3 regions of the Micrococcus sp. M4NT genome follow, and region 1 is predicted to be linked to each of the others. Evidence: predicted binding sites of a transcription regulator. Region 1 holds the regulator's gene; each other region holds the start of a gene.
What was found. The regulator HrcA, encoded in region 1, represses chaperone genes, less so after heat shock. The targets are predictions, from matches to a motif close to TTNGCACTCGNNNNNNNCGAGTGCNAA.

Region 1 (8,350 bases):
ATGGACATCGAGCGCGAGCGAGGCATCACCATCAAGTCCCAGGCGGTGCGCATGCCGTGGGCGCTGGACGGGACCGACTACGCCCTGAACATGATCGACACGCCCGGGCACGTGGACTTCACGTACGAGGTCTCCCGCTCGCTCGCCGCGTGCGAGGGCGCGATCCTGCTGGTGGACGCCGCGCAGGGCATCGAGGCGCAGACCCTGGCCAACCTGTACCTGGCCATGGAGAACGAGCTCGAGATCATCCCCGTGCTCAACAAGATCGACCTGCCCGCCGCGGATCCGGACCGCTACGCCGCCGAGATCGCCACCCTGATCGGGTGCGAGCCGGAGGACGTGCTGCGGGTGTCCGGCAAGACGGGCATGGGCGTCGAGGCGCTGCTGGACCGCGTCGTCGAGCGGATCCCCGCCCCCACGGGCGACGCCGACGCCCCGGCCCGCGCCATGATCTTCGACTCCGTGTACGACACCTACCGTGGCGTCGTGACCTACGTGCGCGTCATGGACGGCCGGCTCTCCCCGCGGGAGAAGATCCGGATGATGTCCACGGGCGCGGCCCACGAGCTCCTGGAGATCGGCGTGTCCTCGCCGGAGCCCCACCCCTCCCAGGGCCTGTCCGTGGGCGAGGTGGGCTACCTCATCACGGGCGTGAAGGACGTGCGCCAGTCGAAGGTGGGCGACACGGTGACGAATCACGCCAAGCCCGCCGCCGCGGAGATCGGCGGCTACGAGGACCCCAAGCCCATGGTGTTCTCCGGCCTCTACCCGATCGACGGCTCCGACTACCCGGTGCTGCGCGACGCCCTCGACAAGCTCAAGCTCAACGACGCCGCGCTCGTCTACGAGCCGGAGACGTCCGTGGCGCTGGGCTTCGGCTTCCGCGTGGGCTTCCTGGGCCTGCTGCACCTGGAGATCATCCGGGAGCGCCTCGAGCGCGAGTTCAACCTAGACCTGATCTCCACCGCGCCCAACGTGGTCTACGAGGTCACGAAGGAGGACAAGGAGGTCATCACCGTGACCAACCCCTCCGAGTACCCCGAGGGCAAGGTCCTGGCGGTGCGGGAGCCGATGGCCTCGGCGACGGTCATCGTGCCGAGCGAGTTCATCGGCGCCGTCATGGAGCTGTGCCAGGCCAAGCGCGGCAATCTCAAGGGCATGGACTACCTCTCCGAGGAGCGCGTGGAGATCCGCTACTGGATCCCGCTCGCGGAGATCGTGTTCGACTTCTTCGACCAGCTCAAGTCCCGCACCAAGGGCTACGCCTCCCTGGACTGGAAGGCCGACGGCGACCAGGTCGCCGACCTCGTCAAGGTGGACATCCTCCTGCAGGGCGAGCAGGTGGACGCGTTCTCCTCGATCACCCACCGGGACAACGCCTACGCGTACGGCGTGATGATGACGGGCAAGCTCAAGGAGCTCATCCCGCGTCAGCAGTTCGAGGTGCCGATCCAGGCGGCGATCGGCGCGCGCATCATCGCGCGCGAGAACATCCGGGCCATCCGCAAGGACGTGCTCTCCAAGTGCTACGGCGGCGACATCTCCCGCAAGCGCAAGCTGCTGGAGAAGCAGAAGGAGGGCAAGAAGCGCATGAAGATGGTGGGCCGAGTCGAGGTCCCGCAGGAGGCCTTCATCGCCGCACTGTCCTCGGACGGTGCCGAGCAGGCCAAGAAGTAAGTGCCCGCCCTTCCCCTGGGCATGCCGGTGCCCGACGACGGCGCCCTGCCCGCCGACGTCGGCGCGCGGGTCCGCGCGGCCGCGGCCGCCGGTGCGCCGCGGACGTTCAGCCTGTACGTGCACGTGCCGTTCTGCACCGTTCGTTGCGGCTACTGCGACTTCAACACGTACACGGCCGTGGACCTCGGCCCGGGCGCGGCCCGCGGCGACTACGCCGAGACGGCCATCGCGGAGCTCGCCTTCGCCGAGCGCGCCCTCGAGGCCTCCGGCGTGCCCGCCCGCCCGCTGCACACCGTGTTCTTCGGCGGCGGCACGCCCACGCTGCTGCCGGCCTCCCACCTCGTGCGGATCCTCGCCGCGGCGCGGGAGCGGTTCGGGATCGTGCCGGGCGCGGAGGTCACCACCGAGGCGAATCCGGACACGATCACCCCGGAGTACGCCGCCACGCTCGCCGCGGGCGGATTCACCCGGCTCTCGGTCGGCATGCAGTCGGCCGTGCCACACGTGCTGGCCACACTGGACCGCACGCACCGTCCCGCGTCGGTGCCCGCCGCCGTCGCCGCGGCCCGCGCGGCCGGCCTCGAGGTCTCCCTGGACCTCATCTACGGCACGCCGGGGGAGTCGCTCGAGGACTGGCGCGCCACGCTCGAGACGGCCGTCGCCCTCGCGCCGGACCATGTGAGCGCGTACTCCCTGATCGTGGAGGAGGGCACGAAGTTCGGGGCCCGGGTGGCCCGCGGCGAGGTGGACGACGTCGACCCGGACGACCAGGCCGACAAGTACGTCCTGGCCGACCGGATGCTCGCCACGGCCGGCTACCGCTGGTACGAGGTCTCCAACTGGGCGCGGGACCCGGAGGGGACGGGCGTCCACCGGGCGCGGCACAACGTGGCCTACTGGGAGGACCAGGACTGGTGGGGCGTGGGGCCCGGCGCGCACTCGCACCTGGCGGGCGTGCGCTTCTGGAACGCGAAGCACCCCGCCGCGTACGCGCAGCGCCTGGCCACGGGCGTGACCCCGGCTGTGGGCCGGGAGATCCCCGATGCGCCGGCGCGCCGGCTCGAGCGGGTGATGCTCGCCGCCCGCACGTCCACGGGACTGGGCCTCGCCGAGGTGGAGGAGGGGTTCGCCGCGGCCGGCGACGACGGCGCCCGGCTGCGGGACCTCGTGGCCGCCCTCATCGCGGACGGGCTCGTGGACGGCCGTGCCGCCCAGTCCGGGCGGATCGTGCCGACCCTCGAGGGGCGGCTGCGCAACGACCGGATCGTCCGGGACCTGGCCGGCTTCTGACGCCGAGCGCGGTGCGGCTCAGCGCAGGACGCGCAGGTTGAACGGGTAGCGGAAGGGGCGGCTCTTCGACACGTTCGCGGCCCCCATGACGCCGTAGCAGGACATGGCCACCCAGGTGAGGGCGCCGAGGATCGCGAGAATCGGCCCGATGACCGGGAGGGCGCCCAGGAGCAGGAAGAGCACCACCAGCAGCGTGGGCGGCACGGAGAAGTTCAGCGCTTCCTTGGCCTCCTGAGCGGTGAACGGTCCGCGGTCACGGTAGCGCAGCCACACGAGCAGCGGTCCGAGACATCCCAGCGCCACGCTCAGGTGCCCGAAGGCGGCGCGGTCTCGGTCCTGCTTCGCGCTGAGGGGTCCGCCCTCGGTGCCGGCGGAAGCCACCCAGGCCGCGGCACGGGGCTGGCCGGTCTGCGGCGGGGTGGTGTTCACGGCGGATCCTCCTGAGGGGCGGCAAGGTCCCGGCCGCACGGGGCGGGCGCGGGGCCCGATCAGTGTAGCGCGGCGACGGGAGGCGGAGCCGGCGCCCCGGCGTGCTCAGCCACGGTCCTCCGCGGTGAGGAAGTCGATGAGCTCCTCGACCCGGCCCAGCAGGGACGGCTCGAGGTCCGCGTACGTGGTGACGTGGGAGAGCAGCCGCTTCCAGCCCAGTCCGGTGGCCTCCTTCGTGCCGTGGGGCCAGCCCAGGCCCTTCAGCACGCCGGTCTTCCAGTCCTGGCCGCGCGGGACCACGGGCCAGGCCTCGATGCCGAGCACGGCGGGCTTGACGACCTGCCAGACGTCCACGTAGGGGTGGCCCAGGATGAGCACGTTGCCGGCCGCTCCGGGCACCCGCATCGCCTCCGCGGCGATCCGCTCCTCCTTCGAGCCCGTCACGAGGTGGTCCACGAGGATGCCCAGGCGGCGCCGGGGGCCGGGGGAGAACTCACGGATCGCCCCGGCCAGGTCGTCCACGCCGTGCAGCGGCTCCACGACGATCCCCTCGAGGCGCAGGTCCTCGCCCCAGACCTTCTCGACGAGCTCGGCGTCGTGCACGCCCTCCACCCAGATCCGCGACGCGCGGGCGGTGCGCGCCCGGACCCCCTCCACGCGGCGGGATCCCGACGCCGTCCGGGCGGGCGCGCGCGAGGCCGTCGTCGTCGCGGGGGTGAGGGTGACGGGCTCGCCGTCGATCCAGAATCCGCCGCCCAGGGGGAAGGAGCGGCGGACGCCGCGGCGGTCCTCCAGGACCACCACGTGCACGCCGCCGGAGCGCTCCGTGCGCACGACGGCGCCGGTGAACCCCGAGCCGACGTCCTCCACCACGACGCCGGGGGAGGCCGGCACCTCGGGGGTGCGCCGCGCCGGCGGTCGGGTCAGGGAATCGTGGCCCGCGGGGCCCCACGTGCTCCAGTCCATGTCGGGCACGGTACCAAGGGCGGTAGGATTGGCACTTGGATGTGGCGAGTGCCAGACATCGGAGGGAAGGAGACCGTCATGACGGAGCAGCCGCGCCGACTGCAGGTGCTCCAGGCCATCGTGGAGGACTACGTGGCCCTCAGCGAGCCCGTGGGCTCCAAGGCCATCGTCGAGCGTCACGCGCTGGGCGTCTCCTCGGCCACGGTGCGCAACGACATGGCCGCCCTCGAGGAGGAGGGCCTGATCGTGGCCCCCCACACCTCCGCGGGGCGGGTGCCCACGGACAAGGGCTACCGCGTGTTCGTGGACCGCATCTCCGAGGTCAAGCCCCTCTCTCCGGCCGAGCGCCGAGCCGTGCAGGCACTGCTGGACTCGGAGCAGGACACGGAGCACATGATGGAGGCCACCGTGCGCCTCCTCGCCCAGCTGACCCACCAGGTGGCCGTCGCCCAGTTCCCGCACGAGGACGGCTCGACCGTGCGCCACCTCGAGCTCGTCTCCCTGACGCCCACGCGCGTGCTCGCCGTGCTCATCCTCTCCACCGGCCGGGTGGACCAGCGGGTGGTCCCACTCGAGCGTCTCGTGGCGGAGGAGGACCTCGCCGCGCTGCGCCTGCTCCTGCTCCAGGCGATGATCGGCCGAGGGGCCGGGCAGGCCGCCGCCCTGCTGGACGCAGCCGTCACGGGTGTGCCGCCGGAGCAGCGTCCCACGGCGGACGCGCTCGTCAGCGCGGTGCGCAGCCTCCTGGAGGCGGGCCGACAGGACCGGATCGTCATGGCGGGCACCGCCAACCTGGCCCGCTCCACGGGGGACTTCGGCGCCTCGATCGGACCGATCCTGGAGGCCCTCGAGGAGCAGGTGGTGCTGCTGCGCCTGCTCACGGAGATGGAGCAGGACGCGCACGGGGTGTCCGTGCGGATCGGCTCCGAGAACGCCGGCTCGCTCGCGGACACCTCCGTGGTGGCCGCCGCCTATGGGCCGGGCGCCGTCGCCAAGGTGGGCGTGGTGGGCCCCACGCGCATGGACTACCCCGGCACCATGGCCTCCGTCCGCGCGATCGCCCGCTACCTCTCCCGCATCCTCACCCCCTGACCTCGACGCCCGCGTCGACCCCGACCCCCGCGAAGGAAGTGCCCCCACCGTGTCCGACCACTACGAGACCCTCGGCGTCAGCCGCGACGCCAGCACCGAGGAGATCCGCCGCGCGTACCGCAAGCTGGCGCGCACCCACCACCCGGACGTGAACCCCAGCCCGGAGGCCGCGGAGCAGTTCAAGCGCATCTCCCACGCCTACGAGGTCCTCTCGGACGAGGACAAGCGCCGCAGCTACGACACCACCGGCAACGAGAACGGCTCCGCCGGGTTCGGCGGCGGCTTCGGCGGCTTCGGCGGTGGCGGCTTCGCCGACATCTTCGAGACCTTCATGTCCGCGGCGGGCGGCGCCGGCCGGGGCCCCGCGAGCCGGACGCGCCGGGGCCAGGACGCGCTCGTCACCGCGCAGATCGACCTCAAGGACGCCGTGTTCGGCAGCGAGCAGACCCTCCACCTGGACACGGCCGTGCGCTGCGAGCGATGCGAGGGCTCGTGCTGCGAGCCCGGCACCGACCCCGAGACCTGCGAGACCTGCCACGGCCGCGGCATGGTGCAGCGGCCGATGCGCTCGATGCTCGGCACCGTGATGGCCACCGAGGCGTGCCCGGCGTGCCGCGGCTTCGGCACCGTGATCCCCACCCCCTGCACCGAGTGCTCGGGCCAGGGACGAGTGCGCACGGAGCGCCCCCTCACCCTGCGCATCCCCGCCGGCGTGGACGACGGCACCCGCATCCACCTCGCCGGCCGCGGAGAGGCCGGCCCCGCCGGCGGCCCGAACGGCGATCTCTACGTGGAGATCGCCGTGCGCCCGGACCCCGTCTTCCGCCGCGAGGGCGACCACCTGGCCACCACCGTGACGGTCCCGATGGCCGCCGCCGCCCTCGGGACGAGCATCACCCTCGACACCCTGGACGGCAAGCAGAGCGTGACCCTGGAGCCGGGCACCCAGTCCGGGCACGTGGAGACGCTGCACGGCCTCGGCGTGGGCCGGCTGCGCGGCTCCGGTCGCGGCGACCTCAAGGTGGACGTGGTCGTCACCACCCCCACGGACATCACCGGCGAGGAGCGCGAGCTCCTCACGCGCCTGGCCGAGGTCCGCGGCGAGGACGTGGTCCACGGCGCCCCGCAGCAGCGGGGCGTGTTCGCCCGCCTGCGGGAGAACCTGAAGAACCTGTGACCGCGCCGCTGTTCCACCTGGCGGCGGGGGCGCTCGAGGGAGCGGCCGCCGGGGCCACCGTGACCCTCACGGGCTCCGAGGCCCGGCACGCCGCCGCCGCGATGCGCCTTGCCCCGGGGGAGTCCGTGCTCGTGGCGGACGGCTCCGGCCGCCGCGGCCACGGGACGGTGCTGGCCGCCTCCCCCGACGCCGTCGACGTGCGGCTCGACGAGGTGGACGAGGAGCCCGATCCCGCGCCGCGCCTCGTGCTCGTCCAGGCCCTGGCCAAGGGTGACCGCGACCTCATGGCGGTCCAGGCGGCCGTGGAGCTCGGGGTCCACGCCGTGGTCCCGTGGGAGGCGGAGCGCTCGATCGTGCGGTGGAAGGGTCCCAAGGCCGCCAAGGCCCGGCAGAAGTGGGCCGACACCGCCCACGCCGCGGCCAAGCAGGCCCGCCGGGCGCGGGTGCCCGAGGTGCGCGAGCCCGTCTCCGGCACGGGCGCGGCGTCCCTGGCGCGGGAGGGACGCGTGCTCCTCGTGCTCCACGAGGACGCCGCGGACGGGCTGGGTGCCCTTCCGGAGGCCGCGTGGGCCGGGGCCGAGGAGATCGCCGTGCTGGTCGGCCCGGAGGGCGGGATCTCGCCCGCCGAGCTGGACGCGTGCCGGGACGCCGGGGCGCACCCGGTGCGGCTCGGACCCCACGTGCTGCGCGCCTCGACGGCCGGCCCCGCCGCACTGGCCGTGCTCGAGCACCGGCTCGGCCGCTGGTGAGGGGCCCGTCCCGCGCCCGGCCGTCCGCCTAGACTAGACCCGAGCATCCCGCCCCCGACCGAACAGGTGATCCGCCCCTCGTGACCGTTCCCGCCGTCCTCCCCCCGGACTCCGCAGAGGAGTCCGTCCAGTTCGAGACCGCCGACCTCATGGTCCGCGCCTTCGGTCCCCAGGACGCTCTGCTGCGCATCCTCGGCGGCGTGTTCCCGGCGGTGGGCCTGTCCGTGCGGGACCAGCGGCTCGACCTCTCCGGTCCCGCGCCGGACGTCGCCGCGGTGCGCCGCGTCGTGGAGGACCTGCGCTCCATCGCACGCCGTGACGCCGCCGTCACCCCCGAGGTGATGGAGCAGGTGGTGAACCTCGTCCGCGGAGGCCGCGTGGGCGCCGGCGCCCTGCACCTGGACTCGATCCTCTCCGGCCGCGGCCGCAAGATCCGCGCCAAGACGCTCCACCAGCAGGACTACGTCGAGGCGATCGACCGCTCCACCGTGGTGTTCGGGCTCGGCCCGGCCGGCACCGGCAAGACCTACCTGGCCATGGCCAAGGCCGTGCAGGCCCTCCAGGCCAAGGAGGTCACGCGGATCATCCTGACCCGCCCGGCCGTCGAGGCCGGGGAGCGGCTCGGCTTCCTGCCGGGCGGACTCAACGAGAAGATCGACCCCTACCTGCGCCCGCTCTACGACGCGCTGCACGACATGATCGAGCCGGAGTCGATTCCGCGGCTCATGGAGTCCGGCGTGATCGAGGTGGCCCCGCTGGCGTACATGCGCGGCCGCACCCTGAACGACGCGTTCGTGATCCTCGACGAGGCGCAGAACACCACGGGCGAGCAGATGAAGATGTTCCTCACCCGCCTGGGCTTCGGCGCCCGGATGGTGATCACGGGGGACACCTCCCAGGTGGACCTGCCCCGGGGTGTCACCTCCGGCCTGGCCGAGGCCGTGGACGTGCTCGAGGGGGTGGACGGGAT
Region 2 (9,763 bases), on a different contig from region 1:
CGACGAGCTCGTGGACCGCGCCGAGGAGCTCGGCGCGGACATCTCCTCCTGCGTGAAGGACGACGCCTACCGGCCCGCCGTGGCGTACGCGACCGCCAAGGCCAAGGCCGCCGGCGTCGGCGGCACGCCGACCGTGCTCATGGACGGCAAGAACTGGGCCATCGACGGCGCCGAGGACTCCTTCGGCGACTGGGCGTCCGCCAAGATCGAGGGCTGATCCCGGTATCCTTCAGGGGGTCGGTGCCGCGCCCGCGCGGACCCGGCCCCCTGCCCGCCCCCTTAGCTCAGCTGGCCAGAGCATCTGCCTTGTAAACAGAGGGTCACCGGTTCGAATCCGGTAGGGGGCTCGCGACGACCTCTGCATCCGTGCTGGTCAACTCCGCGCGTCGTGCCCTAGTGTGAGCCTCGTCACCCCCGGTGCCCGATCCCTCGGACTCCACCGCAGGCGGTGGCCCGTCCCCTCTTGGAGCAGCACGATGACGCCCTCTCCCCCCTCCCGCACGCGTCGTCTCGGCGCCCTGCTCGCGGCCGCCGTCGTGGCCGGCAGCGCCCTCGGCGCCTCGCCGGCCGTCGCCGTCGACGCCGCCCCCGACGCCTCACGCCCCGCGGCCTCCGCCCCGGCGCGCACGGGCGCGTCCACCGCCGCGGACCCGAACGCGGACGGCTACGACTCCTTCATCGTCACCTACAAGGAGACCGCGTCCGTCTCCGGCCCGAAGGGCAGGGCCCTCGCGTGGGGCAAGGCGGCGAAGGAGGCGGGCGTGTCTGTGAAGGAGCTGCGCGAGACCGCGCTCGGCTCCCACGTGATCGCCACGGACGAGAAGCTCAGCCCCTCCGCGTCCGCCGCGTTCATGGCGGACCTGAAGGCCTCGAGCCTGGTGGAGGCCGTGGAGCCGAACGCCATCATGACCGCGAGCGGCCTCACCCCCGCCGATCCGTACTACGGGCAGCAGTGGGGCTTCACCGGGGTGAACGGCATGCGCGTGCCGGGGGCGTGGGACAGCACCACGGGCACCGGCTCGATCGTCGCCGTGATCGACACCGGCATCACCTCCCATGCGGATCTCAACGCCAACGTGGTGGCCGGCTACGACTTCATCTCCAACACCACCTCCTCGCGTGACGGCAACGGCCGTGACGCCAACCCCGCCGACGAGGGCGACTGGTACCTCGCCGGCGAGTGCGGCGATCCCAACCCGTCGAACTCGTCCTGGCACGGCACGCACGTGGCCGGCACCGTGGCGGCCGCGACGAACACGGTGGGCGTCGTGGGCGTGGCCCCGAACGCGAAGATCCAGCCGGTGCGCGTGCTGGGCAAGTGCGGCGGCTCGCTCGCCGACATCGCCGATGCGATCGTGTGGTCCGCGGGCGGCTCCGTGCCCGGCGCCCCCCTGAACGCCACCCCGGCCGACGTGATCAACATGTCCCTCGGCGGCTCCGGCACCTGCGGGACCACCTACCAGAACGCCATCAACGCGGCCGTGGGTCGCGGGGTGCCCGTCGTCGTGGCCGCCGGCAACGAGAACCAGCCTGCCGCCAACGCCCGCCCCGCCAACTGCCAGAACACCATCACCGTGGCCGCGTCCGACTCCTCCGGCCGCCGCTCCTCCTTCTCCAACTACGGCAGCGCCGTGGACGTGACGGCGCCGGGCAGCTCCATCATCTCCACGGTCAACACGGGCACCACCCGGCCGTCCGGCGCGGGCTACGCCTCCTACAACGGCACCTCGATGGCCACCCCGCACGTGGCGGGCCTGACCGCGCTCATGCTCACGAAGCAGCCCGGCCTGACCCCGGCACAGGTCGAGTCCACCCTGAAGTCGACCGCCCGCGCCATGCCCGTGACCTGCTCCGAGGGCTGCGGCGCCGGCCTGGCCGACGCCACCGCGGCCGTCGCCGCCGTCGGCGGGACGGCGCCGACCGACCCGACTGCTCCCGTGGAGCCGGCCCCCGCGCCCTCCGGCAACCTGCTGGTAAACCCGGGCTTCGAGTCGGGGGCCACCGGCTGGAGCGGCACCGGCCGGTCGCGGTACGAGTCCGTCTCCCCGCACTCGGGGATCTACCACGGCGTGCTCAACAACCTCGGCTACGCGAACACCGCGACCCTCTCGCAGACCGTGGCCGTGCCCGCCGGCACGACCACGACGCTGTCCTACTGGGTGCGCGTCGACTCGGCCGAGACCAGCTCGTCCACCGCGTACGACAAGCTGTCCGTGCAGGTCCGCGACGGCGCATACGGCACGTACACCCTCAAGACCCACTCCAACGTGGAGAAGGGTCGCGGCTGGGTGCAGCACACCGTGGACGTCTCCCGCTTCGCGGGCAGGACGGTGACCCTGCAGTTCCGGGGCGTGGAGGACTCGTCCGCCTGGACGGCCTTCAGCCTCGACGACCTCGCGCTCTCCGCGAAGTGAGGCGAGCGGCAGGAGGGCCGGCCGGCCCTCCCGCCGTCGCGCGGACTTGCCCCCGCCGGGGGGATCCGGTAGAGTTCTGCGAGTTGTCCGGTCCGCCACGGCGGATCGGGACGCGCGCGGATCTTTAGCTCAGTTGGTTAGAGCGTTCGCTTCACACGCGAGAGGTCGCTGGTTCGAGTCCAGTAAGATCCACCGCAGCGGGGCCCTCCTTCGGGAGGGCCCTTTCGCGTGCCCGAAGGTGCGTCCGGCGTGATTGGATGTCACCGGCGACCAGCCGCGATCGAGGAGCAGCCAGGCGCAGAGCGCAGGAAGGACACGGTGGACGGCGTGGACCCGGACGGCCCCCAGGAGGCGGAGCGCTTCGACCCGCGCATCCCCGAGCCCGCCGCGGAGCCCACCCTGATCCCCGTGATCCGCCCCGCGGCCGCCGCGGAGTCCCCCGGGCGGCCGGCGCCCCCGGTGATGCTCGCCCCGGACTCGGCGGTGGACCTGGACCCGCTGCTGCTGGACGAGGACGCCGTCAACGAGACCGGGCTCGCGGCAGACCCCGGCCTGCACCCGGACCAGGGCGTCGTCCAGACGGACGGGGCGGAGGACGCCACTCCCACCCCGGCCGCCGACTCGCCCCTGACCGAGCCGCCGCTCTCGGAGCAGGTGCCCACCTCGGTGCTCTCCCCGGCGGACGCCGACGGCGCCCTGCCCGCGCCGGCCGTGATCCCCGAACCGGACGTCACCGTCCCGGACCCGGTGGTCCCGCACGGCCCGCCGGAGAAGAAGGGCCGGCGCCGAGGGCGGCGGGGGCGCCAGGACCGCGCCGTGTTCGAGGAGGCCCTGCCCACGCAGACCCTCGCCATGGTGGAGCGTCTGCAGAGCTCGCCGTACGGGCGCAGGATGCGCTCCACCCTCCAGCAGCGCAGGGACGTCGAGCACCATTCCGTCGAGGCGCGGACCACCCTGGACTTCGCCCTCAAGCTGGGGGAGACGATGTTCAGCTTCGGGGCCACCTCGCTGGACGTGGAGACCTCGATCATCGTGGTGACCCAGGCCTACGGCATCCAGGAGACCGAGGTGGACCTGACCAACCAGGCCATCTCCCTCAACTACGCGCCCGACTCCTCCCGCGGCGAGGTGCCGTACACGCTGCAGCGCGTGGTGCGCTCCTCGTCCACGCACTTCGACGGCCTCGTGGCCGTCCACCGCCTCGTGGAGCAGATCTCCGAGGGGAAGGTCGAGCGCTCCGAGGCGCAGCGCCGTCTCGTGGAGATCCGCCACCGGCCCAAGCCGTTCCCGCCCTTCTTCGAGGTCCTGTTCGCGGGCGTGTTCGCGGGCTGCTTCGTCCCGTTCATCGGCGGCTCCTGGGAGGGCGCTCTGCTGGGCATGGTCTCCACGTGGCTGGTGTTCTGGCTCAAGGTCCAGGCGGACAGGGCCCGCTTCCCCGAGATCTTCTCCGCCATGTTCGCCGCCTTCCTCGCCACGGTCATCGCCCTGGTGGCGTTCGCCCTCCGGGTGCCCGTCAACCCCGCCGTGGTGACCGCGGGCGGCATCATGATGCTCCTGCCGACGGTGCGGTTCGTGACGGCCACCCAGGACGCGATCAACGGGTTCCCCGTCACGGCCGCCGGCCGCTTCATCTCCGCCCTGCTCGTCTACGCGGGGATCATGGGCGGGATCATGCTCGCGGTGGGGGTGGCGGAGATGGTCGGGCTGCCGCCGCTGGACCTCGCCGAGACCTCGCAGGAGAGCCACCCGTTCCTGCTCCTGCTGGCCCTCGTGGCGGTGGCGTCCATGTCCGACGCGGTGGTGGAGCAGAACCGCAGTCGCGCCATCCTCGCGAGCGGGGCGGTCTCCGCGGTGGGCTACCTCGTCTTCACGGCGGTCACCGCGGCGGGCACGAGCGGTCGGCTCGCCCCGGCGATCGCGGCGGCCGCGATCGGCTTCACGGCGCGGATCGTGGCGGAGCGGATCGGTGCTCCCGCCCTCGTGGTCGCGCTGCCCAGCGTGCTCTTCCTGCTCCCCGGCCTGACCATCTTCCGCTCCCTCTACGGATTCACCGTGGAGTCCCAGTCGGAGATGCTCGGGATCGTCGGGATCGTCGACGCGATCGTCATCGTCGCCGCGATCGCCGCCGGCGTGGCCCTGGGCAACACGGTGGCCAAGCCCGTCACGGACCGCCTGCGGGACTCCTCGCCCCGCGCGCTGCCGCCGCGCCTGCGCTGACGGGACCCGCCCGGCGTCGTCGGGGCGGGCGGGACCGACTCAGGCCGGGAGGCGCCAGTCCACCGGCTCCGCGCCCGCCTCGGCGAGGAGGGCGTTGACCCGGCTGAACGGCCGCGAGCCGAAGAAGCCCCGCTGCGCGCTCAGGGGGGAGGGGTGCGGGGACTCCACGACGCCGCACCCCGCCTCGCGCAGCACCGGAGCCATGCGCCGGGCATCGGCGCCCCACAGCAGGCCCACGAGGGGGGTGCCGCGCCCTGCCAGCGCCCGCACGGCGGCCTCGGTGATCTGCTCCCAGCCCATCCCGCGGTGGCTCGCCGGCGCGCCCGCGCGCACCGTGAGGACGCGGTTGAGCAGGAGCACCCCCTGGTCCGTCCACGCGGTCAGGTCGCCGTGCTCGGGGGGCGTGACGCCGACGTCGTCGTGGAGCTCCCGGTAGATGTTGGCCAGGGAGCGCGGCAGCGGACGCACACGGCGGTCCACCGCGAAGCACATCCCGATCGGGTGGCCCGGCGTCGGGTAGGGGTCCTGGCCCAGCACCAGCACGCGCACGTCGTCGAAGGGCTGGCGGAAGGCCCGGAGGATGTCCTCCGGCGCGGGCAGGACGTGCTCGCCGGCGTCGCGGCGCGCGCGCAGGGCGGCGCCGACGTGCTCGAAGGCGTCCGACTGCGCGGCCAGCGCCCTCTCCCATCCGGGGTCCAGGGGTGCGAGGAGATCCATGCTCCGAGCGTATCCGCGCGCCGACGGCCGCGACGGTCACTAGAGTGGCCGTCATGTCTCAGCCGGATCTCCGCCCCGACGACGCCGCCGCGCGCGCCTCCCGCGCGCCCCTCGGCGGTCTCACGGAGCAGGAACGGGCCGTCCTCGATCTCGAGGCCGCGACCTGGCGGCACACCGGCGCGAAGGACCACGCGATCCGGGAGCGCCTCGGGCTGGCGCCGACCGCCTACTATCAGGTGTTGAACGGACTGCTGGATCGCGAGGCCGCCCTGGCCTACCGCCCCCTCCTCGTCCGCCGCCTGCTGCGCACGCGCGGCACCCGGCGTCGGGCGATCAGGAGGCCCGTGACTCCCTCGTCCACCGCTCCCGCTTCCCCCCGCCAGGAGAACTGACCGATGGCATACCGGCCCGACCGCTTCGACGACGTCCCCGAGTACACCGAGCAGCGCGGCGCGCACCGCGCGTCCTTCGCACCGGCCGCCGCCGGCGCCACCGCCGCGTCCGGCGGCGCAGGCGGGGGCGCTCTCCGCCCGCTGCTGCTGCTCGCCGGGCTCGTGCTGCTCGCGGGCCTGTTCCTGGGTGTGATCCTGCCGTGGCTCACCGGCGGGGACGACCGCCCGACGGCCGGCGCGGCGGACTCCTCGTCCTCCTCGGCGCCCACGGACAGCACGACCGAGGCCCCGGCCTCCTCCTCCGAGGCCGCCGCGTCCTCGACCGAGCCTGCCCCGCCCTCCGCGACCACGGACGCGTCGAGCACCGGGCCCGCCCCGGACGCCGAGTCCGAGCGCGCCGCGCAGGAGTCCGCCGCCCAGGCGTCCCGTGACGCGGAGGCCTCCCGCGCCGCCGAGCAGTCCTCCGCCGCCGCGCAGGCCGCCGAGTCCTCCCGTGCCGCGCAGGAGTCCGCCGCCCAGGCGTCCCGTGACGCGGAGGCCTCCCGCTCCGCCGCCGCGTCGGCCGAGGCCTCCCGCTCCGCCGCCGCGTCGGCCGAGGCCGCCCGCGCCGCCGAGGCCTCCCGCTCCCAGGCCGCCGAGGCCTCCCGCTCCCAGGCCGCCGAGGCCTCCCGCTCCCAGGCCGCCGAGGCCTCCCGCTCGCAGGCCGCCGAGGCGTCCCGCAAGGCCGAGGCCTCCCGTGCCGCTGCAGCGGCGAAGAGCACCCGTGTGACGGTGTACAACGCAACCCGCATCAACCGCCTGGCCGCCCGCAACGCGCAGGAGCTCAAGAACGCCGGCTTCACGTCGGTGTCCGCCCAGAACTGGCGCGGCCCCCGCGTGGGCGCCTCCACCGTGATGTACAACCGCTCCGGGGACAAGGCCGCCGCCGAGGCCGTCGGCCGCGAGCTGGGCCTCCCCGTCGTCCAGAGCCCGAACCTGCAGGTCGACGGCGTCGCCGTCGTCGTCGCCGGCTGAGCCCGGCGGCGGCGCGTCCGCCGACGCTGTGCGACCCCCGTGGGCGCCACCCTGAGGGGACGGCGCCCACGGGGGTCGCGTGCATGCGGACCCGCGCGCCGTCCTCGTGTCGTCCGCCCGGTGCGGATGCGGGCGGACGACGCCCCAGCCTTTTGCACTCTCCCGGGGAGAGTGCTCATAATGGGGTTAGCACTCCGAAGGTGGGACTGCCAGTCGTACCCCGGCCGGCACCCCCGTGGAGGAGGACCTGTCCATCGGTGAGGCCCCGTTCCGGGCCGTCCGTCGCGGGCATCGGTGCGGGTCAGCCACCAGCAAGGAACGTGACGTCCAGAAAGGACATGCACTCATGGCCAAGACCATTGCATTCGACGAAGAGGCCCGCCGCGGTCTGGAGAAGGGTCTGAACACCCTCGCGGACGCCGTGAAGGTGACGCTCGGCCCCCGCGGCCGCAACGTGGTGCTCGAGAAGAAGTGGGGCGCCCCCACCATCACCAACGACGGCGTGTCCATCGCCAAGGAGATCGAGCTCGAGGACCCCTACGAGAAGATCGGCGCGGAGCTCGTCAAGGAGGTCGCCAAGAAGACCGACGACGTCGCCGGCGACGGCACCACCACCGCCACCGTGCTCGCCCAGGCGCTCGTGCGCGAGGGCCTGCGCAACGTGGCCGCCGGCGCCGATCCGCTCTCCCTGAAGCGCGGCATCGAGAAGGCCGTCGAGGCCGTCACCGCCGAGCTGCTCTCCGCGTCCCGCGAGATCGAGACCAAGGAGCAGATCGCCGCCACCGCGTCCATCTCCGCCGCCGACCCGCAGATCGGCGCCCTCATCGCCGAGGCGCTGGACAAGGTCGGCAAGGAGGGCGTCATCACCGTCGAGGAGTCCAACACCTTCGGCCTCGAGCTCGAGCTCACCGAGGGCATGCGGTTCGACAAGGGCTACATCTCCGGCTACTTCGTCACGGACACGGACCGCCAGGAGGCCGTCCTCGAGGATCCCTACATCCTCATCGTGAACTCCAAGATCTCCACCGTGAAGGACATGGTGGCGATCCTCGAGAAGGTCATGCAGTCCGGCAAGCCGCTGCTGATCATCGCCGAGGACGTCGACGGCGAGGCCCTGGCCACGCTGGTGGTCAACAAGATCCGCGGCACCTTCAAGTCCGTGGCCGTGAAGGCTCCGGGCTTCGGCGACCGCCGCAAGGCCATGCTCGCCGACATCGCCATCCTCACCGGCGGCCAGGTCATCTCCTCCGAGGTCGGCCTCTCCCTGGAGAACGCCACCCTCGACCTGCTGGGCACCGCCCGCAAGGTGGTCATCACCAAGGACGAGACCACCATCGTCGAGGGCGCCGGCGACGCCGAGCAGATCGCCGGCCGCGTGGCCCAGATCCGCGCCGAGATCGAGAACACCGACTCGGACTACGACCGCGAGAAGCTCCAGGAGCGCCTCGCCAAGCTGGCCGGCGGCGTGGCCGTCATCAAGGCCGGCGCGGCCACCGAGGTGGAGCTCAAGGAGCGCAAGCACCGCATCGAGGACGCCGTGCGCAACGCCAAGGCGGCCGTGGAGGAGGGCATCGTCGCCGGCGGCGGCGTGGCCCTGATCCAGGCCGGCGCGAAGGCGTTCGAGGGCCTGCAGCTCGAGGGCGACGAGGCCACCGGCGCGAACATCGTCAAGGTCGCCATCGAGGCCCCGCTGAAGCAGATCGCCTTCAACGCGGGCATGGAGCCGGGCGTCGTGGCGGACAAGGTCAAGACCCTCGAGGCCGGCCACGGCCTGAACGCCGCCACCGGCGAGTACGAGGACCTGCTGGCCGCGGGCATCAACGACCCGGTCAAGGTGACCCGCTCCGCCCTGCAGAACGCCGCGTCCATCGCGGGCCTGTTCCTCACCACCGAGGCCGTCGTGGCCGACAAGCCGGAGAAGAACCCGGCCGGCGGTGCCGAGGGCATGGACCCGATGGGCGGCATGGGCGGCATGATGTGACCACCCGCTGAGCCCGCCCGGTCCTCCCGGGCGCCCAGCACGCGAGGCCCGTCTTCCCGATCCGGGGAGGCGGGCCTCGCCGTGTCGGCTCAGGAGCGCAGGGCCTCCAGTTCGCGGCGCAGGTTCAGACGCGCCGGCTGCTCCCAGCGGGCGCGGCCGGTGGCGGTGGCGTAGAGGTGCTCGGCGGAGAGCAGGTGCTGGAGGACGGCAGCCCTCCCGGTGCGCCAGTGCGCGTCAGCGACGTGCGCGAAGTCCGCGCGCACGGCCTCGACGTAGCGGTCATACCCCTGGGGGGAGCTGCCGAGCACCGCGAGGTCCGCGTCGCTCAGAGCAGCCCCGGCGGGGTCGCCCGGGGCTGGGCGGTGGTCCACGGTGAGCAGCACGAGCCGCTCGACCTCGGCGACGAGGGCGGTGGGCACCCGCAGCCGCGGATCGCCGAGCAGGTGGAGGGCGAGCTCGGCCGAGTCCGCCTCGTCCTGGCCGGGGTCGGCCGTCTGGTCCGCCGCGTAGACGGCGTCGTGGAACCAGGCCGCCAGACGCACGGCGCGGGGGTCCGCGCCGAGGTCCTCACCAGCGGCGTCGAGCTCGTCCAGCGCCTCGAGCACGGCGAGCAGGTGCGCGGGGGAGTGGTAGTGGCGGTGCTCCTCGGCCCACCGCGTCAGCAGCTCCTGACCCGTCGCGAGCACCGCGTCCGGGTGGGCACCGGCCCCCGCGAAGAGCCGCTCCCAACGGCGGCGCAGCACCGGGGTGATCCGCGTCGGCCGGCGTCGGGCCGGAACGCGCAGGCCCGATCGGACGAGGCGCCGGACCAGCTCCGCGCCGCTGACCTCCTCCGCCCCTGCCGCCACGAGGTCCGCGTGGCGGTGCGCAGGCACGTCGTAGTGGTCCAGGTCGAAGGCGCGCGGGCTGAGGCCAGCCGTCCGCGCGAAGGCGTGCAGCTCCTCGAGGGAGGCGTCCGAGACGAGGTGCGAGAACACCGTGCCGTGCGCGGGCCAGACGGGTGGGTCGATGAGCACGCTCATGACCGT
Region 3 (9,763 bases), on a different contig from region 1:
CCGGAGGCGATGCCCCGCAGCTCCTCGGCGGCCGAGCCCACGGTCCGGTGCACCCCCGTGACCAGCTCCACGGTGTTCTGCAGCATCTCCGCGGTGACGTGCGGATGCTCCTCCTCGGGCCCCAGCCCTGCGGTCTGCAGCGCCTCGGCGATGACCTCCGGGGCCTCGGCACGCAGGTCGCCGGTGACGGCGTCCACGAGTGCGAGCTCCCACTCGATGCCGAGGGTGGACTGCGCCGACTGCTGGAACGGGAGGCTCATGCAGACATCTTAGAGGCGCGGGCGAGCCCGGCGGGGCGGCGCTGCCCGACCCGGGCCCTAGCCTGGATCCATGGCCGACGACCGCGACCCCCGCCCCTCCGCCGAGGACTCCTCCCCGGACGCCACGCACCTGGCCCCCGCACTGACCGGGGCCGGCCGGGAGCTGTTGGACTCGCTGACCGACGCGGACGTCGCCGACCCGCTGGCCTCCACCACGCGGCTGCGGGCCGCCGGCCACGCCCCCGAGCTCGTGGCCGCGGTGCTCACCCAGGCCGCGCTGCGCCGGGCGGCCCGCACCAAGCTGGGCGACCTCGCCGATCGGATGCTCTTCACTCGCGACGGGCTCGAGCAGGCCACCCGCCGGGTCGTGGCCGAACGCCGCGCTGAGCGGTTCACGGCGGCCGGGCTGCGCTCGGTGGCGGACCTGGGCTGCGGGATCGGGGCCGATGCCCTCGGCCTTGCGCGCGCCGGGCTGTCCGTCGTCGCCGTGGAGCGGGACCCCGTGGTGGCCGCCGTGGCCGCCGCCAACATGGCCGCGCTGGCGCCCGGGGCGCGGGTGGAGGAGGGGGACGCGCTCGCGTGGGCGGGCGCCCACGCCGACGATGTGGACGCCCTGTGGTTCGATCCGGCCCGACGCCGGATCTCCAGCTCGGGCTCGGCGCGCGTGTTCGACCCGGAGGCATTCTCCCCGCCGCTGTCCTTCGTCCTGGGGCTGGCCGCCGAGGGGCGCGCGGTGGGCGCCAAGCTCGGCCCGGGGCTGCCGCACGAGCACGTCCCCGCGGAGGCCGAGGCGGAATGGGTCTCCGTGGACGGCGACGTCGTCGAGGTGGTGCTGTGGTTCAACGCGCTGACGACGGCCCCGGGGGTCCGCGCGGCCGCCGTCATCGACACGCGGAGACCCCGGCCGTCCGTCGCCGTGCTGCGCGATCGTCCCGGCGGCTCGCCCGCCCTCGAGTCCGTGGGGGAGGCGGGACTGGACGCCCTGCCGGGCTGCGTCCTCCACGAGCCCGACGGCGCCGTGATCCGCGCGGGCCTCGTCGCGGACCTCGGCGCCGCATGGGAGGAGGGCGGCGCGGTGGCCCGGCTGCTCGACCCGCACCTGGCCTACCTCGTGACCGAGGCCCCCGTGCCCTCCCCGCTGGCGCGCGGATACCGGGTGGAGGCCGTCCACCCCCTCGACGTGAAGGCGCTGCGCCGCTGGGTGCGCGAGCGCGGCATCACCCGCCTGGACGTGAAGAAGCGCGGCGTGGACGTGCGCCCGGAGGAGCTGCGGGCCCGCCTGCTCGCGGGGGCGGGGAAGGGCGCGGGGAAGAAGGGCCGCCGGGCCGGCGGCGTGGCAGCGGCGGGCGCGCACGGGACCCTCGTCCTCGCCCGCGTCGGCGGACGCCGCGTGGCCCTCGAGGTGACGCCCCTGGACGGGGTGGGCTGAGGGTCTCGATGTCGCCGTCCGACATCGGATCCGCGGAGTCGGGGCCCCGGTTTGTTGATTAGCGCACTCATATGTACTCTAATCCACTGAGGCAAGCCTCACCTGAGGGTGGGCCCTGCCGACCCTGACGAGACACCCCAGACCTCGGCCCGCCTCGAGCGGCGCCCGGGAGGAGAACCATGCAGCGCGCCCCCCACTCCCCTCGCCTGTCGGCGATCGCCCTGACCTCGGTCGCCGCCCTCGCCCTCGTCGGCTGCTCCGCGGGAGGCTCCAACGGCTCCGCGGGGATGAGCTCGGCCGCCGACGGCGCCGGCGTCTCCTCGTCGGCCGGCTCCGCGCAGGGCGTCGCCGCGGGCGCCACCGTGACCGACATGTCCGGTGCGCAGATCACCCTCCCGCAGGAGGTGGACTCCGTGATCGCGACCGACAACCGGACCTTCCGCACGCTGGACGAGTGGGGAGTGGAGCTGAGCGCCGCCCCGAAGCAGATCATGTACAAGGGCGAGGGCGGCCCGTCGTACCTCGACGACGCGGACGTGAAGGACATCGGCAACCACCGCGAGCCGGACATGGAGGCCTTCGTCACCGCCGAGCCGGACGTGGTCCTCAACGGCCAGCGCTTCCGGGACCGCAAGGCCGAGATCGACGAGCTCACCGGCGACGCCGCGATCGTGGACACCGACTTCGACCCCGTGAAGACCCCGCTGGACGAGGGCCTCAAGGAGCTGACCACGCTCCTGGGCGACACCACCGGCCACCAGGAGGAGGCGAAGCAGCTCAACGCCGACTTCGACGCCGCCGTCGAGCGGGCCAAGGAGGCGTACGACCCGGAGCAGACGGTCATGGGCCTGATCGCCACCGGCGGCGACCTCGCCTACGTCGCGCCGTCGACGGGCCGCTCGATCGGCCCCCTCTTCGACATCCTGGGCTTGACCCCCGCCCTCGAGCAGTCCGGCTCCGACAACCACCAGGGCGACGACATCTCCGTGGAGGCCATCGCCTCCTCCAACCCGGACTGGATCATCGTCATGGACCGCGACGCCGCGATCGGCGAGGAGAACGCCACCGCCAAGGAGCTCATCGAGCAGTCCGAGGCGCTGAAGGACGTGCCGGCCGTCAAGGAGGGCCACATCGTCCACCTGCCCGCGGACCTGTACGTGGCCGAGGACATCCAGAACTACACGACGATCATGGAGGATCTCGCGGACGCCTTCGAGGGCGCCCGGTGACCCAGTCGCCCACCGGCACCGTCGACGCCCGGACCCAGCCCCTCGCGGCGGGTCCGGGCGAACGCGTGTGCTGGGTCCCTCCCGCCGTCCTGCGCCCCGAGCGTTCGCGCTGGCAGCGCACGTGGCCCCTGCTCGCCGGCGCCGCGATCACCGTGGCGCTCACCGTCCTCTCCCTCTTCGTGGGGGTCTACGACCTCGGCGCGGAGGGCGGGGCGGAGATGTTCGGCATCACGCGCGTGCCCCGCACGATCGCGCTGATCCTGGCCGGCGCCGCCATGGCCATGTGCGGGCTGATCATGCAGCTCATGACGCAGAACCGGTTCGTCGAGCCCAGCACGACCGGCACCACCGAGTGGGCGGGGCTGGGGCTGCTGGTCACCATGCTCCTCATCCCGGGCGCCGGGATCATGACCCGCATGGTCGGCGCCGTGCTGTTCGCCTTCGTGGGCACCATGGTCTTCTTCCTGTTCCTGCGCCGCGTGCGGCTCTCCTCCTCCCTGATCGTGCCGATCGTGGGCATCATGATGGGCGCCGTCGTGGGCTCGGCCTCGACGTTCCTCGCGCTGCAGACCGACATGCTCCAGCAGATGGGCGCGTGGTTCGCCGGCTCCTTCACCTCCGTGGTGCGCGGCCGCTACGAGCTGCTGTTCATCGTGCTGGCCGTGTGCGTGGCGGTCTTCGTGATCGCTGACCGCTTCACCGTGGCCGGGCTGGGCAAGGACATCGCCACGAACGTGGGGCTGAACTACGAGGCGGTCGTCTTCACCGGCGTCGCCATGGTGTCCGTGGCCACGGGCGTGGTCACCGTGGTGATCGGGGCCCTGCCCTTCCTGGGGCTCGTGGTCCCGAACATCGTCTCCATGGTGCGCGGGGACAACCTGCGCACCAACCTGCCGTGGGTGGTCATGGTGGGCATCTGGGTGGTCATCGTGTGCGACGTCATCGGGCGCACCGTGATCATGCCCTTCGAGGTGCCGATCTCCCTGATCCTCGGCGTCGTGGGGGCCGTGGTGTTCCTCGCCCTGCTCCTGAGGCAGGCCAAGCATGGCTGAGGCCCGCACCGTCCCGGGACTGCGCCGCGGCTCCACCGCCGCCGGTCCCCTCGCCGACCGCGCTCGCGCGTCCGGCCCGTTCGTCACCCGCGCCGAGCGCACCCGGTACCTCGTGACCGTGGCGGTGCTCGCCGTCGTCGGGCTGGCCGCGACGGCCGGCATCCTGCTGTGGGGCAATGAGGCGACGCCGGGCTCCCGCGCGTTCTGGCTCATCGCCGGGATGCGCGTGGACGCGATCGGGGTGATCGCCCTCGTGGCCCTGTGCCACGCGTTCGCCACGGTCAGCTTCCACACCGCCACCGGCAACCGGATCATCACTCCCTCGATCATGGGCTTCGAGGCCCTCTACGTGGCGGTGCAGACCGCCGCCGTATACGCGCTGGGGGCTGCCGGCGTCGCCGTGGTGAGCGGGACCGGGCCCTTCCTGGCCCAGGCTGCGCTCATGGTGGTGCTGGCCACCGCCCTGTACTCGTGGCTGCTCTCCCGGCCGTACGGGAGCATGCACCTGATGCTGCTCGTGGGCGTGGTCCTGGGCGGGGGACTGGCGGCGCTGAGCACCTTCATGCAGCGCCTGCTGGACCCCAACTCGTTCGACGTGCTCTCGGCCCGCCTGTTCGGCAACATCTCCAACGCGCGCACCGAGTACGTGGCGGTGGCCGCGCCGATCGTCGTCGTGGTGTGCCTCCTGCTGTGGCTGCGCTCGCGGCGAATGAACGTGGTGGCCCTCGGCGCCGACGTGTCCACCAACCTGGGGCTGAGCCACCGTCGGGAGCTCATGGGGACGCTGCTGCTCGTCTCCGTGCTCATGGCCATGACCACCGCCCTGGTGGGGCCGATGACGTTCCTCGGCTTCCTCGTGGCCACACTGGCGTACTCCATCACGGACACGTACGACCACCGTCTCGTGCTGCCCGTGGCCGCACTGGCCGGCTACGCCGTGCTCGCGAGCGCCTACTTCGTGCTGCGGCACGTCTTCTACGCGGGGGGTGCGGTCACCGTGGTCATCGAGCTCGTGGGCGGCATCACCTTCTTGATCGTCGTGATGAGAAAGGGTCGGCTGTGATCGAACTGCGGGGCGTCACCAAGCGCCACAGTGACGAGGTGTGCATCGGTCCGGTGGACCTGCAGATCCCCGCCGGGGGCATCACCGCCCTCGTGGGACCCAACGGCGCGGGCAAGTCCACCGTGCTGACGATGATCGGGCGGCTTCAGGACGCGGACGCCGGGACGATCGCCGTGGGCGGCCAGGACATCACCGCGACCCCGTCGCGGCGGATCGCGCAGACCCTGTCCATCCTGCGCCAGGAGAACCACTTCATCACGCGCCTGACGGTGCGGCAGCTCGTGGGCTTCGGGCGGTACCCGTACTCCCGCGGGCGGCTGACCCTCGACGACGAGCGCCACATCTCCGAGGCCGTGGACTTCCTGGGCCTGGGGCCGTTCGAGAACCGCTACCTCGACCAGCTCTCCGGCGGCCAGCGTCAGCGTGCCTACGTGGCCATGGTGCTCGCGCAGAACACCGAGTACGTGCTGCTCGACGAGCCGCTGAACAACCTGGACATGCAGCACTCGGTGCAGATGATGCAGCAGCTGCGCCGCGCCGCCGACGAGCTGGGCCGCACCGTGGTGATCGTGCTGCACGACATCAACTTCGCCGCGCACTACGCCGACCACATCGTGGCCATGGGCGACGGCCAGGTGGTGGAGACGGGCTCGCCCCACGAGATCATGCGCCCCGAGGTCCTCGAGCGGATCTTCAAGACGCCGTGCCACGTGGTGGAGGGGCCGGCCGGCCCGCTCGCCGTCTACTACTGAGCGGGGCTGGGCGGGGCTGGAGCTGCCGTCGGCCGCCCGTGTGGTCTCCGGTCCCTCCATCCGACGCCCACACCCTCCGAGAGACGCCCACACCCTCCCAGAGACGCCCACACCCTCCCAGAGTGGTCACAACACGCCGTCTCAACTCTCTGCAGGCGGCGCGTCGTGACCACTCTGCGAGGTGGACTCCGCGCGCGGGTCGATGCGATGCCCCGCTGCCCGCCGTTCGAGAATGACCTCGACCAGCCGTCGGCAGGCCTCACGGTGATCCTCGACCGTCACCCGCAGGGGAGCGACCCCCCGCGCGAGGAGCCAGCGGTCCCGCCGGGCGTCCCGGGCCTGCTGCTCCCGCGCGAGGTGATGCGCGCCGTCGTACTCGAGGGCGACGGCGCCGTCGGCGTAGTACAGGTCCACCTCGGGACACTGGGGATCGGCGGCGTCGAGGCGGAACTGCAGGATGGGTTCGCCCAGCCCCGCAGCGATCAGATCGAGCCGCACACGCGTCTCCAGGGGAGAGTCCGACCCCACGCGCACCTGCGCCAGCGCCCGTCGCGCCGCATCGATGCCCGGTACACCACCCAGCGCCTCCACGACGGCGGCCAGCCCCTCCGGAGTCGACGCCGGCTTGCCTCGTCCTCGCCGCGACCAGGGCCGGGCGAGCAGGTGGTCGCCGGCGGCGATGAGGTCCTCCGGCGTCCACGGAGCGCCGCGCGTGCACAGGTCCGCCCACGTCCGCTCCGGCGTGGTGGCCCGCAGCCCGTGGACGGCACCCACGTGGTGCGCTGGAAGATCCCGACGGTGCGGGGCGACGCCCTCGCGCCGCAGCCGCTGCCCCGGCGGGAGCGTGACGTGGACGAGGCTGGAGGGGGCCGCGGCGTGCGGGGTCGGCATGCCGTGCAGATGAGCCGCGGTGTCGTGGGAGAGCACCGCCGCACCGCGTCGGCGCAGCAGGGCGGCGAGGACAGCACCGCTCCATCCGTGGCCCGGTTCGGCCAGGCCGACGTCCGCCCATGACGGGCCGGGAGACTCCGCGCGGACCCGCACGCCGTGCAGGGGAGTGGAGAGGTCAGCGCGTCGCAGCCGTTGAGGGGGCACCCCCGCTGTCCGCGCTTCAGCTGTGGTGAACGCAGGAGGCAGGGGAGGAAGGCCCGAGGGCGTCGTCGGCGACATGGCCGAAGCCTCGGCGCAGCGGGACCGTGCGACGCTCGCGGCGAGCACATCTGGGGATGGGGCAGCCCGCCGTCGGTCGCTGTGCAGGGGGCGTTGCGTGTCCGCTCCGGGGGAGGGTGGCCCCGCCTCCCTCCCGACGACCCCTATGGCCCTCCCGCCCCGTCCCGGCCCCGGCCCTGCCGCCCCGCCCCGCCCCGGCCCCCCGCAGGCTGGTCGCAACACGCCGCCTGAACTTCTTGCAGACGGCGTGTTGTGACCACCCTGGAACCGGGTTCATACGGCAAGGGGCAGGAGTGGGCGCTGACGACTCGAGCCGCGCGGCGAGTCGGCGAGCGGACCCCGCCCCCGGACGCGGCTGGCACTCGTGTTGAAGGAGTGCCAAGGCCCGGAGTAGAGTCGACACTGGCACTCGGGGGTACCGGGTGCCAACGCCCGAGGATGGACCCTGCGGCACCGCGACGACGGAGGGTCTCCACGCCCGTGGCACCCCCTGAGACCACGTCAACGCAGACTCGGCGGCCCTGTCGCCGGCCCGCACGTCGAACAAGAAGGAGTGTGCAGCATGTCCGTTGCCATCAAGCCCCTCGAGGACCGCATCGTCGTCCGCCCGCTGGAGGCCGAGCAGACCACCGCCTCCGGCCTCGTCATCCCGGACACCGCCAAGGAGAAGCCCCAGGAGGGCCAGGTCGTGGCCGTGGGCCCGGGCCGCGTCGCCGAGAACGGCAGCCGCGTGCCGGTGGACGTCGCCGAGGGCGACGTCGTCCTGTACTCCAAGTACGGCGGCACCGAGGTCAAGGTCGGCGGCGAGGAGTACCTCGTCCTCTCCGCCCGCGACGTGCTGGCCATCGTCACCAAGTGACCCCCGCGCGTCGGGCCCGGTGAGCGGAGCGCACCCCACCGGTGCGCCGCCCCGGGCCCGACGCGTCCCGCACTCCCCGAAGACTTCCTGAACCGAAAGGAGCGTCCGTCATGGCCAAGCAGCTGGCATTCAACGACGACGCACGCCGCGCCCTCCAGGCCGGCATCGACAAGCTCGCCGACACCGTCAAGGTGACGCTCGGCCCCAAGGGCCGCAACGTGGTGCTTGACAAGGCGTGGGGCGCACCCACCATCACCAACGACGGCGTCACGATCGCCCGTGAGATCGAGCTGGACGACCCCTACGAGAACATGGGCGCCCAGCTCGCCAAGGAGGTCGCCACCAAGACCAACGACATCGCGGGCGACGGCACCACCACCGCCACCGTGCTGGCCCAGGCCCTCGTGAACGAGGGCATGCGCCAGGTCGCCGCCGGCGCCGCGCCGAACGACGTCAAGAAGGGCATCGAGGCGGCCGTGTCTGCCGTCGAGAAGCGCCTGCTGGAGAACGCCCGCCCGGTCGAGGGCAAGAACGTGGCCCACGTGGCCGCCATCTCCGCGCAGTCGGACGAGGTCGGCGAGCTGCTGGCCCGCGCCTTCGACACCGTGGGCACCGACGGCGTCATCACCATCGAGGAGTCCTCCACCACCTCGACGGAGCTGGACGTCACCGAGGGCATGCAGTTCGACAAGGGCTACCTGTCCCCGTACATGGTCACCGACGCCGAGCGTCAGGAGGCCGTGCTCGAGGACCCGTACATCCTCATCAACTCCGGCAAGATCTCCAACGTGCAGGAGCTGCTGCCCCTGCTGGAGAAGGTCCTGCAGTCCAACCGGCCGCTGTTCGTGATCGCGGAGGACGTCGAGGGCGAGGCCCTGTCCACCCTCGTGGTCAACAAGATCCGCGGCACCCTGAACGTCGTGGCCGTGAAGGCCCCGGGCTTCGGCGACCGCCGCAAGGCCATGATGCAGGACATCGCGATCCTCACCGGCGCCCAGGTGGTCTCCCCGGACCTCGGCATGAAGCTCGAGCAGGCCGACCTCGACGTGCTCGGCACCGCCCGCCGCATCACCGTGTCCAAGGACAACACCACGATCGTGGACGGCGGCGGTGAGAAGGCCGACGTGGACGCCCGCGTCTCCCAGATCAAGGCCGAGGTCGCCGCGACCGACTCCGACTGGGACCGCGAGAAGCTGCAGGAGCGCCTCGCCAAGCTCGCCGGCGGCATCGGCGTGATCCGCGTGGGCGCCGCCACCGAGGTGGAGCTCAAGGAGCGCAAGCACCGCATCGAGGACGCCGTGTCCTCCACGCGTGCCGCGCTCGAGGAGGGCATCGTCGCCGGCGGCGGCACCGCCCTCATCAACGCCCTCTCCGTCCTGGACGAGGACGCCGACGTGCAGGCCCTCACCGGGGACGCCGCCGCGGGCGTGGAGATCGTGCGCAAGGCGCTCAAGCAGCCGCTGCGCTGGATCGCCCAGAACGCGGGCGAGGACGGCTACGTCGTCGTCTCCAAGGTCGCCGAGCTGGAGCCGAACCACGGCTACAACGCGAAGACGGGCGTGTACGGCGACCTCCTCGCCGACGGCGTGATCGACCCCGTGAAGGTCACCCGCTCCGCGCTGGCCAACGCGGCGTCCATCGCGGCGCTCGTGCTCACCACCGAGACCCTCGTGGCGGACAAGCCCGAGGACGAGGGCGAGCACGGCCACCAGCACTGAGCTGAGTGACGTCGCCGGCAGGGCCGGCTCCCTCACGACGACGGCCCGTCATCTGCGCGCGCAGATGACGGGCCGTTTCGCGCCTCCGCACCTGTGCCCGCTTCCGTTGGCGCACCGGGGCGCTCCGCGGCCGCGTCCCTTGACGCAACGGGATCGATGGCGGTCCGGGACGTCGGACCCGGCGCCGTGACGGACCGCCGCGTGATGAGGTCCTGCGCCAGGGGGGGTCGC

Region 2: a site for HrcA is predicted at 6,941-6,967, ahead of groL (chaperonin GroEL). Genes of this name have one in related genera too.
Region 3: a site for HrcA is predicted at 7,311-7,337, ahead of groES (co-chaperone GroES). Genes of this name have one in related genera too.

Annotation. Positions count from the first base shown of each region.
Region 1 is NZ_JAMYEH010000002.1:83,825-92,174, forward strand. It holds gene lepA (translation elongation factor 4) at 1-1,677, shown strand, start outside; gene hemW (radical SAM family heme chaperone HemW) at 1,678-2,967, shown strand; gene NJC10_RS01870 (DUF4870 domain-containing protein) at 2,986-3,396, opposite strand; gene NJC10_RS01875 (DUF3097 domain-containing protein) at 3,502-4,362, opposite strand; gene hrcA (heat-inducible transcriptional repressor HrcA) at 4,441-5,454, shown strand; gene dnaJ (molecular chaperone DnaJ) at 5,504-6,631, shown strand; gene NJC10_RS01890 (16S rRNA (uracil(1498)-N(3))-methyltransferase) at 6,628-7,380, shown strand; gene NJC10_RS01895 (PhoH family protein) at 7,461-8,350, shown strand, end outside.
Region 2 is NZ_JAMYEH010000015.1:19,685-29,447, forward strand. It holds gene NJC10_RS10765 (DsbA family protein) at 1-217, shown strand, start outside; tRNA gene NJC10_RS10770 (tRNA-Thr) at 274-347, shown strand; gene NJC10_RS10775 (S8 family serine peptidase) at 477-2,414, shown strand; tRNA gene NJC10_RS10780 (tRNA-Val) at 2,533-2,606, shown strand; gene NJC10_RS10785 (threonine/serine ThrE exporter family protein) at 2,733-4,631, shown strand; gene NJC10_RS10790 (uracil-DNA glycosylase) at 4,671-5,348, opposite strand; gene NJC10_RS10795 (DUF3263 domain-containing protein) at 5,402-5,740, shown strand; gene NJC10_RS10800 (LytR C-terminal domain-containing protein) at 5,744-6,754, shown strand; gene groL (chaperonin GroEL) at 7,101-8,735, shown strand; gene NJC10_RS10810 (DUF4031 domain-containing protein) at 8,825-9,757, opposite strand.
Region 3 is NZ_JAMYEH010000001.1:229,185-238,947, forward strand. It holds gene NJC10_RS01175 (glutamate--cysteine ligase) at 1-260, opposite strand, end outside; gene NJC10_RS01180 (class I SAM-dependent methyltransferase) at 331-1,689, shown strand; gene NJC10_RS01185 (siderophore ABC transporter substrate-binding protein) at 1,869-2,918, shown strand; gene NJC10_RS01190 (ABC transporter permease) at 2,915-3,970, shown strand; gene NJC10_RS01195 (iron chelate uptake ABC transporter family permease subunit) at 3,963-5,033, shown strand; gene NJC10_RS01200 (ABC transporter ATP-binding protein) at 5,030-5,785, shown strand; gene NJC10_RS01205 (hypothetical protein) at 5,927-6,559, opposite strand; gene NJC10_RS01210 (hypothetical protein) at 6,545-6,799, shown strand; gene groES (co-chaperone GroES) at 7,518-7,814, shown strand; gene groL (chaperonin GroEL) at 7,925-9,532, shown strand.